One region of the Bradyrhizobium sp. JR3.5 genome, then DNA from elsewhere that is predicted to be linked to it. Evidence: riboswitches for the same ligand, from Rfam matches in the RefSeq annotation. Region 1 holds a riboswitch; each other region holds the start of a gene.

Region 1 (3,461 bases):
GCGTCTTCTGTTCGGTCATGGTCGTCGTGACGTCGAGAAGTCCGAGGCCGCGCGTTTCGCCGGCGAGTCCCTCGATCCCATCAGGGTCGGCGACGCTCTGCCCAAGCATCTGGTATCCGCCGCACAGGCCGAGGATGTGGGCCGCCGCGGCGATGATGCGCCAGCAGGTCGATGTCCCAGCCTTGCGCGCGCAGGAAGGCGAGATCGCCGCGGGTCGATTTCGAGCCGGGCAGGATGACGAGCTTCGCGTCGCCCGGAATGGCTTCACCCGGCCGCACCATCACGAGATCGACGCCGGGTTCGAGCTTCAGCGGATCGAGGTCATCGAAGTTGGCGATCCGCGACAGCGCCAGAAACGCGATCTTGCACTGGCCGGGCTTGCGCGCGTCGCCAAGCCCGAGCGCGTCTTCGGCCGGAAGCTCGCCGGCGCGAACGAACCAGGGCAGCACGCCGAAGCCGCGCCACGCGGTTCGGGCTTCGATCAGCCGGTAGCCGTCGTCGAACAGCGTCGGATCGCCACGGAATTTGTTGATGACAAAACCCTGGATCATCGCAGCATCATCGGGGTCGATCACCGCCTGGATGCCGACGAGCTGCGCGATGACGCCGCCGCGGTCGATGTCGCCGACCAAGACCACGGGCACGTCGGCCCTGCGCGCAAAGCCCATATTGGCGATATCGGACTTGCGCAAATTGACCTCGGCGGGGCTGCCGGCGCCTTCGACCAGCACCAGGTCGGCGCGCGCCTTCAGGCGCCCAAAGCTCTCCAGCACCGCGCCCATCAGCGATGGCTTCATGGCGGCATATTCGCGCGCGCGGGCGGTCGCGATCCGCTTGCCGTGCACGATGACCTGCGCGCCGACGTCGGTCTCCGGCTTCAGCAGCACCGGGTTCATGTCGGTGTGCGGCTCGACGTCGGCGGCGAGCGCCTGCAAGGCCTGCGCGCGTCCGATCTCGCCGCCGTCGACGGTCACGGCGGCGTTGTTCGACATGTTCTGCGGCTTGAACGGCAGCACGCGCAGGCCGCGCCGTTTCGCGGCACGCGCGAGGCCGGCGACGATGAGCGACTTGCCCACGTCCGAGCCGGCTCCCTGGATCATCAATGCGCGCGCCATGGCAATAGCAGTCAGAACTCGACGCCCGGCTGGGCCTTGATGCCGGAGCGGAAGGGGTGCTTCACCAGCGTCATCTCGGTGACGAGATCGGCAATCTCGATCAATTCGTCCTTGGCGTTGCGCCCGGTGAGCACGACATGCGTCATCGGCGGCTTCGACGTGGTCAGGAAGTCGACGACATCGGCGATCGCCAGATAATCGTAACGGAGCGCGATGTTGATCTCGTCGAGCACCACCATCCGCAGGCTCGGGTCTGCGATCAGCTGCTTGGCTTTTTCCCAGCCGGCCTGCGCTGCCGCGATGTCGCGGGCGCGGTCCTGCGTCTCCCAGGTAAAGCCTTCGCCCATCGCGTGGAATTGACAGAGATCGCCGAAATGCCCGGTGAGCAGCCGGCGCTCGCCGGTATCCCAGGCGCCCTTGATGAATTGCACCACGGCGCAGGGAAAGCCGTGCGCCACGCAGCGCACGATCATGCCGAAGGCGGAGGACGATTTTCCTTTGCCGGCGCCGGTATGAACGATGATCAGGCCCTTTTCACCGCTCTTGGTCGCCATGATCTTGTCGCGGGCGACCTTCTTTTTCGCCATTTTGGCCGCATGCCGCGCTTCCAATGAAGGGTCGGCGCCGACGGCGCCATCTTCAGCGTCGTTTCCATCAGAAATCATCACGGTCCTTCGGCTTGACAAGTGCGAGGCCAGGACGAATGGTGACCCCGCGTTGGTTCCTGTCCTACGACAGGCGAAGAGGGAATGCGATAGGGCTCGGACCGCAAGGTTTGCCCGAAGCGCAGCCGCCCCCGCGACCGTGACCGGAGAGATGCCCAAGCCACTGATTCCCTGATGGAGTCGGGAAGGTGGGCATCACGGGAGAAATCCTACTCCGCAAGCCGGGAGACCTGCCGACGCAGTGTGTTTGAGACCGGCGGACGGGGTGTTCCGCGACGGGGAACGAACCTGTTCACGTCAGGTTCGTGTGCCTCATCGCTTCCCGCAGTCAATCCAGGAAGGGCGATGAGCGTTACACTTCATGTCTGTATCACCTGCCGCGCCGGCCAGACGCTCGCCGAAGGCGAGCTCGCGCCCGGTGCGCGCCTGCATGCCGCGCTTGTTAAGGCGGGCGTGCCCGATGACGTCAATCTGGTTCCGGTCGAATGCCTCTCGGCTTGCAGCCAGGGCTGCTCGGTCGCGCTCAGCGCGCCGGGCCGGTGGTCTTATGTTTATGGCCGCTTGTCGGCTGATCATGCCAAGGATGTGATCGCAGGAGCCGCCGCCTACGCCGCAGCGCCTGACGGCATCGTGCCGTGGCGCAGCCGTCCCGAAATCTTTCGCAAGCAATCGCTTGCCCGAATTCCCCCCATCGCCGTCGTGCCGGAGGCCGCAGAATGATGACGCTCGCCAAGGTTCCGGTCACCGTCGTGACCGGCTTTCTCGGGTCCGGCAAGACGACGCTGATCCAGCATCTGATCCGCAATGCCAACGGCAAGAAGCTCGCGGTGCTGGTGAACGAATTCGGTAGCGAAGGCGTCGACGGCGACATCCTGAAGTCGTGTGCGGACGCCAATTGCCCGACCGAGAATATTGTCGAGCTCGCCAACGGCTGCATCTGCTGCACCGTCGCCGACGATTTCATCCCGGCGATGGAGCAATTGCTCGCGCGCCCTGTGAGGCCCGATCATATCGTGATCGAGACGTCCGGCCTCGCGCTGCCGAAGCCGCTGCTGAAGGCATTCGACTGGCCGGAGATCCGTTCGCGGATCACGGTCGACGGCGTGATCGCGCTGGCCGATGCGGAGGCCGTTGCTGCCGGCCGCTTTGCGCCGGACCCGGCCGCCGTGGATGCGCAGCGCGCGGCAGATGAGAATCTCGACCACGAGACGCCGTTGTCCGAAGTGTTCGAGGATCAGATCGCCTGTGCCGATATCGTGCTGCTGACCAAGGCCGATCTCGCCGGTGCCGAGGGGATCAAAGCGGCCAAGGCGCTGATCGCGGCCGAGATGCCGCGCGAGGTGCCGATGTTGCCCATCGTCGACGGCGCGATCGACGCCCGCGTGATCCTCGGTCTTGAAGCGGCGGCAGAGGATGACCTCGCGGCGCGGCCGTCTCACCATGACGGCGAGGACGAACACGAGCACAACGACTTCAATTCCGTGGTGATCGATCTTCCGGAGATCGCGGATGTCGATGCGCTGATCGCGTCGATCAAGGGGCTGGCGCGCGAGCAGAACGTGCTGCGCGCCAAGGGCTACATCGCGGTCGAAGGCAAGCCGATGCGGTTGCTGGTGCAATCGGTCGGCGAGCGGGTCAGGCATCAGTTCGACATGCCCTGGGGCGCGCGCGCGCGGCAGTC
Region 2 (3,461 bases), 2.6 Mb from region 1:
GTTCGCGCATGATCAGATAGAGGAAGAACGGCACGCCGATGATCGAGGTCAGCACGCCGACCTTGATGTCCGACGTCGAGGGGATGATGCGCACCGCGATATCGGCCGCGAGCAGCAGCGCCGAACCGGCGAGCGCGCTCGGCACCAGCAGCCGCGCCGGATCGTGACCGATCAGAGGGCGCATCAGGTGCGGCGCGACGAGGCCAATGAAGCCGATCGTGCCCGTGACCGCGACCGCGCCGCCGACGCCGAGCGCGACGCCCGTGATCACGAGGAGCCGCAGTCGTCCGACATCGACGCCGAGGCTCTGTGCTGCCTCTTCACCGAGCGTCAGCGCACGGAATGCGCTCGCCTGGCTGAGCAGGACGGCCGCGCCCGCGATGATGAAGGGCAGCGCCAGCGCCACGTGCTGGAAGCTGCGGTCCTCCAGTGAGCCGAGCAGCCAGAATGCGATCTCCAGCACCACGAACGGATTGCGGGAGAGGTTCATCACCAGCGCCGTCGCGGCTCCGGCAAAGCTCGAGATTGCGAGTCCCGCGAGGATCAGGATCAACAGCCCGGCATTGCGGCCGGCAATCGCCAGCAGCGCGAACACCGAGCCGAACGCGGCGACGATTGCCACCACCGGCAGCGCATAGGAGCGCACATCGGCGAGGCCCAGCGCGATCACCAGCACCGCGCCGAATGCCGCCGATTGCGGCGCACCGAACAGCGACGGCGAGGCCAGCGGATTGCGCAGCAATCCCTGCAGCGCCGCGCCCGATAGCCCGAGAATACCGCCGATCGCGAATGCCAGAATGGTGCGCGGCAGCCGGATCTCGCGCACGATCACCTGCGCCACGTCGCTGCCGCCGCCGAACAGCGCCTCGATCACCGCGAGCGGCGACAGCCGCACCGGCCCGATGCCGAGCGAGAGCACGAGCAGCAGCACCACGAGCGCGAGCAGCGCCGCGGTGGTGCCCCACCGGCGCCGCGCCGCGACCTCGGCCGCCAAGGCAAAATCCTGCACGCTCATTGGATCCATGCTCTTACAGCGATCGCCGTGGCAGACAAGCGACACCCGACAAAAACCGTGGCCAGCTGGCGGCCGCCCGACCTCCGCCGGATTGACTTTGCTGCCCGGCCGAACCCTAGATGAACATGACGGTTCTATCATGAGATGAAAAGGGAATGCGGTGCGGGGAAACTTCCCCAACGCCGCGGCTGCCCCCGCAACTGTATGCGGTGAATCCTTCGTCACAGGCCACTGGGAATCTCGGTCCTGGGAAGGCGACGGAGGGTAACGACCCGCGAGCCAGGAGACCTGCCGTCAGCCGTGGTCACACGCGAAGATGCCGGTCGGGGAGTACAGGCATGAGCTTCACTTGGAGCTGCAAGCAGCTGGGCCTGCGAGCACGATGGTGAGACTGGCTCGCGGTGACGTGCCACTGACGTTACCGAGGTCTCACCTAGATGTTCTCCAACTCTTCCTCCCGGCGCCGCCGCGTGCTTCTGCTCGCGTCGACGATGATCGTACCGACCATCATCATCTCGACCGCACGGGCGCAGCAGGCGCCCGTTCCCGAGCAACTTCCGGCGATCGAAATCACCAAGCCCGGCGACCAGAATGTCACGCGCGCCAGGCCGGCCGCTGACGAAGCGCCGGCCCCGCGCCGCCCGGCGCCGGGCACCGCGCAAGGCAACAATGTGGGCAGCGGAGCAGGATCGAACACGACAGGGACCGGACCGGCCACGGGAACGGGCGGCACCGGCGGCAGCCCCCAGTTCGCGGGCATTGTCGGCTCTTCCTCGCCCGTGATCACGGCCGACGACATCGCGCATTCGCCGGTGCAGTCGCTGCCGGAGATGCTCGCGCAGCTGCCGGGCGTGCAGCTGCAATCGCTTTATGGCGGCCCGAACGGCGCCAAAACCTCGGTCGACCTGCGCGGCTTCGGCGCATTCGCCTCCGACAACACCCTGTTCCTGCTCAACGGCCGCCGCCTCAACGACGTCGACAAGGCCGGCTTCGATCTCACCACTATCCCGCTCGATTCGATCGAACGCATCGAGATCACGCGCGGCAACAGCGGCGCGGTGCTCTACGGCGACAACGCGGTGGGCGGCGTGGTAAACATCATCACCAAGACCGGCGCCGGCGGTCCGCCGGCCACGATCCGGGCCGAAGGCGGCTTCGGTTCGTTCAACACCCGCATGGCCGCGGTGTCCGCGGCGCTCAATTCCGGCCCGTGGTCGACCTCGTTCTACGGCAACGGCATCAAGTCCGACGGCTACCGCGTCAACAACGCGCTCGACCAGCGCAACGCCGTCGGCAACGTCAACTACACGACATCGGATCTCACCGCCTTCCTCACCGTCACCGGCAGCGACCAGAAGCTCGGCCTGCCCGGCGGACGGCTGGTCGATCCGTCGATCGGCGTCAACGAGCTGCTTACCGATCGCCGCGGCGCGGCGACGCCCTTCGACTATGCCAACCAGCAAACCGCCAGCGTCACCACCGGCTTCACCAAGACGCTAATGAACGGCGTCGACCTCATCGTCGACGGCGGCTGGCGGCAGCGCGAGACGCAAAGCGCCTTCTTCGGCACCGTGCCGACCATCAGCTTCGCCTCGACCTATAATGATGCGGCGCTACAGACCTGGTCGATCACGCCGCGCCTCAGCGTCAAGAACTTCATGCTCGGGATGCCGTCGACGATCCTGACCGGTATCGACTATTACGATTCGACATTCCGCGAGGCACGCGGCGCCTATCAGGGCGGCGATCCCTACCACATCTACAATATCGAGCAGCAGACCGTGGCCGGCTACTGGCAGCATACACTGGGCGTGCTGCCGACCACCGATTTCTCGTACGGCGCGCGCGTCCAGAATACCAGCGTGTCGGCACGCGATCGCTACGATCCGAATGCACCGTTCGCCTTTGACACGCAGGCGGCGCCGCTCGACAGCAACGAGACGCAATACGCGCTGCATGTCGGCGCCGAGCATCGCTTCACCGACACCTTCTCGATGTTCGGCCGCGCCGCGCGCGCATTCCGCACGCCTGATGTCGACGAGCGCGTCGCCTCGGGTCCGTCATTCGATCCGCTGACCTTCGCCCCGATCCCGCAGAACTTCCCAGCTCAAGACCCAGACATCGCAGGACGTCGAGGGTGGCTTCCGCGTCAAGACCAACCTGTTTCAGGTCCAGAGCAGCGTCTATCTGATGGATCTCGAGAACGAGATCCATTTCAACCCGGTGCTGTTCTACAACGTCAACCTCGATCCCACCCGCCGCTACGGCTCAGAGACCAGCGCCTCGCTCAAGGTCAGCGACAGCGTCACCCTGCGCGGCGGCATGGCGATCACCCGCGCCGTCTTCCGCGAAGGCATGTGGGCCGGCAACGATGTGCCGCTGGTGTCGCGCTACACCGGCAATCTCGGCGTGACCTGGAATATCTGGCAGAACTGTCTGGTGTTCG
Region 3 (3,461 bases), 2.3 Mb from region 1:
ATCGCGTTGAAGCCCGGCGTCGTCGCCGTGGTCGTCGCGAAGAACGATCCGGGATCGAACACATAAGGATTGACCGACGACGCGCCGCCATAGGGCGAATTGTTGGTGTGGGTGAAGTCGATCCGGTTGACGTCGAACCCGGCGACGAACTGGTTCGCGAGCCCGAGGACGTGACCGCTGAAGGTCGCATCCATCCGGTTGCCGAGCTGCTTCTGGTCGTGGAATATCTCGATGTAGCTGGAGCGGTCGATCAGCTGGGTCTTCGGGTTCCAGGTGTAGTTTTCGATATCGCGCCAGTGCCGCTCACTGGTCAGATAATACAGCGTGTTGTTGATCTTGATGCCGTCGGCGACGTCCCACTCGGTCTTGAACTGGGTCCAGCTGTCCTGATAGCGGATCGCGCTGTCCAATGCGTTGTAGTTCTTGAAGCGCAGCGCGTCCTGGATCGAGCCGTTGATCAGCGGCGTGCCGAAATAGCGCGACGGGCTGCGGTCGCCGTAATCCTCGGACAGTGTGAAGGCGAGATTGTCCGATGCCTGCACGCGCACGGCGGCGGAGACCACCGCATTCGAGGTCTTGTCGCGATCGACCCAGCCCTCCGACATGTTGCCGGTGGCGTTGATACGGTAGGACACATTGGGATTGATCGGACCGGTGCTGTCCACCGACAGCCGCCGCGTCATGTTGCTGTCGAGCGAGACCTCGGCCTCGTTATAGGGCGTGCCCTGCGGCTTCTTCGGAACGACGTTGATGACCCCCCCAATCGCGCCCTCGCCGTACAGCACCGAGGCCGGACCGCGCAGCACTTCAACGCGTTGGGTCGACCAGGTGTCGTAGGGGAACGTCAGGGTGCCGGAGCCGATATAGAAGCGCGTGCCGTCATACAGCGTCATCACCGAGTTGCTGCCGGCAAAGCCGCGGGTGCTGAACGACAGGCCGCCATTGCCGGGCGCCGGCGTTGCGATGAACCCAGCCGCATTCTGCGTGACGGCATCAAGCACATTGTGCTGGCCGCGTTCGGCGATAGTCTGCGCCGTGATGATCTCGACGCTGGCCGGCGTCTGCAGCGGCGTCAGGTTGAGACGACTGCCGGTGCCTCCCTGTGTGGTGGCGTTGAGCGTCGGCGATGCCGATCCTGATGCGCCCGACGCCGCGGCGCGCGGCGCGCCAGCGGTTGCCGCAGCCGTTGCAGGTCTGACGCGCGGCCGCGACGACGTCGCCGAGTTGCGGCTTCGCGCCGCGGGCTTGGGCTTTGCGGATGTCGAGGGTGCGACCTCGATCGGATCGAGCGTCGTGGGTGGAGATGTTTGTGCCGAACCTTCAACCGGCAGCAACAGCGATGACAGGGAGCAAACGAGACCGAGGCGCCAACGGCGCGCGGCGGGAGAGGACGGAGACATGAAAGGACTCGCGGTAACGTGGCACGTCACCGCGAACGCGGACTGGCGCATTGCCCCAAAGGCAGTGCTCCGATCCCACCAGGACGCCCCCGCCCGATGTGCTCGCGTGTGACCACGACTGACGGCAGGTCTCCTGGCTCACGGGTCATCGCCTGTCGACGCCTTCCCGGGCTTGATAGCCCAGTGGCAAATTGACGAAAGGCTCGCCGTTCACAGTTGCGGGGACAGCTGCGGCATTGGGGTTACCCTCGCACCGCATTCCCTTTTGATCCCCGAAGGGAACCGTCGGCAGAAACGATAGGTGGTGCGGGATAGGCTGTCAATTCGATGCGATTGTCGCACACATGCTTTGCGGGATGATGCTGCTGCGATGACACAGCCCAGCGACATCGACTGCTGACGCGGAGAGGTAACCCGTCATCCTGAGGAGCGCGGAACGCGCGTCTCGAAGGATGCACGGCCCCGCTGGTGGCCGTCGACCCTTCGAGACGCGCTTCGCGCTCCTCAGGGTGACGGGAAACTGGCTTCGCATCACCCTGCTTCGACACATCCCTGCATCACCTCATCGATCTCGGCCCGCGACAGCGCGCCCATCTCGGCGATGAACACGATTCGCGTGCGTGGCACGCCGGGTGCCGGCACGCCGCCCGCGGCCAATGTCGCGCGGCCGCCGGCGAGTTGAAACACCGTCAGCCGTCCGGGCTGCTCCACCGTCTCGAACAATCCTTTCGCCCGCGCCAGCTTCGGCGCGAGTCTGCCGATCGCCTGCTGCAAGCGCGGGCAACCGCACCGGCCGCTCCGAGGTCCAGCTCAGCGTCTCGAACCGGTCGGATACCGGCCGTCGCGGCGCGGTCTCGCGCGGCGCCGGCACATGATCGAGGTCCGCGGGAAACAGCAGCGCGGCCGGCACCTCGCCATGCAGCGCATCGACGACCACGGCCGCCGGACGCACTGCCCGCACCGCATCGCGGATCACGGCGCACGCGGCTGCATCGGCCAGATCGACCTTGCTCAGCGCCACCACATCGGCCGCCCGCAACTGCGAGCGCAGCAGCGCATCGTCCAGCGCGGCCACCGGCTGCGTCGCGTCGACCACGCACAGCACGGTCTCGAGCGGCGCCTCCTTCCAGATCACCGGGTCCATCAGGTTGCGCACGATGTCGGCGGGATCGGCGATTCCGCTGGTCTCGATCACGATGAATTCGGGACGCGGATCGCGCCGCAGCAAGGTTGCGAGCGTGCGCAGCAGATCGCCCTCAAGCGTGCAACAGATGCAGCCATTGCTCAGGCTGACCACGCCATCGCTGGCGCCAGCGATCAGCTCCGCGTCGATATTGATCGCGCCGAAATCATTGACCACGGCGGCGATGCGCCGGCCTTGTGCATGCGCCAGCAGATGGTTGACGACCGTGGTCTTTCCCGCCCCGAGAAAACCCGCGACCAGCAGGATCGGGACCGGCACCTCAGCCCCCGGTGACGGGCCGGCGCACCGGCCGGCCGGGCCGTGCCGCGACATCGAGCACGCCATCATTGATCAGCGGCTGGCCGCTGACCACGAGGTGCCGCACACCTTCCGCCGGGCGGTTCATCGCGGAGAAGGTCGCGCGGTCGCTGAGCGTCTCGAAGTCGAACACCACGACGTCAGCGTCGGCGCCGACCTGCAACCTGCCCTTGGCGCGCATCGCCGGCGTGCTCGCGGACAGAATCTCCGCCGGGATCAGCGCGCATTTGCGGATGCCCTCGAGCAGCGACACCTTCCGGCGCTCGCGGACCCATTCGCGGATGAAGCGGGTGAAGCAGCCGGCTGAACGCGGATGCGAGGTGGCATCGTCAGGCAGCGGCCAGGCGTCGCCGGTGTAGGGGCGGCCGTCCGATAGCGTCCACGGCATCGCGTCGGACGCGATCGCACCGCCCGGATACAGCACCGCCATGTCGAGCAGATCGCGATGATGCGCGTTGTTCTCGATATCGAGCACATGCCACAGCACCAGCGTCGAGGGTTCCGCGGCCTGCGCCGCCAGCAACTCCTCGCGGCTGCCGAAGCGGTGACCGTCGGTCACG

Evidence for each region. A riboswitch is a leader RNA that binds a small molecule or an ion and turns the genes downstream of it on or off. The one in region 1 is predicted to bind cobalamin.
Region 2: another riboswitch for cobalamin. It lies ahead of ACVWW1_RS33440 (TonB-dependent receptor); the one in region 1 lies ahead of ACVWW1_RS45960 (DUF1636 family protein).
Region 3: another riboswitch for cobalamin. It lies ahead of ACVWW1_RS35320 (TonB-dependent receptor); the one in region 1 lies ahead of ACVWW1_RS45960 (DUF1636 family protein).

The regions. Positions count from the first base shown of each region.
Region 1 covers NZ_JBSRYV010000002.1:6,109,091-6,112,551, forward strand. The annotation lists partial or broken gene ACVWW1_RS45950 (cobyric acid synthase) at 1-1,115, opposite strand, end outside; gene cobO (cob(I)yrinic acid a,c-diamide adenosyltransferase) at 1,127-1,780, opposite strand; cobalamin riboswitch at 1,817-2,032, shown strand; gene ACVWW1_RS45960 (DUF1636 family protein) at 2,126-2,500, shown strand; gene cobW (cobalamin biosynthesis protein CobW) at 2,497-3,461, shown strand, end outside.
Region 2 covers NZ_JBSRYV010000002.1:3,472,071-3,475,531, reverse strand. The annotation lists gene ACVWW1_RS33445 (FecCD family ABC transporter permease) at 1-1,015, opposite strand, end outside; cobalamin riboswitch at 1,128-1,325, shown strand; partial or broken gene ACVWW1_RS33440 (TonB-dependent receptor) at 1,453-3,461, shown strand, end outside.
Region 3 covers NZ_JBSRYV010000002.1:3,855,122-3,858,582, reverse strand. The annotation lists gene ACVWW1_RS35320 (TonB-dependent receptor) at 1-1,400, opposite strand, end outside; cobalamin riboswitch at 1,507-1,702, opposite strand; partial or broken gene ACVWW1_RS35315 (CobW family GTP-binding protein) at 1,932-2,862, opposite strand; gene ACVWW1_RS35310 (amidohydrolase family protein) at 2,864-3,461, opposite strand, start outside.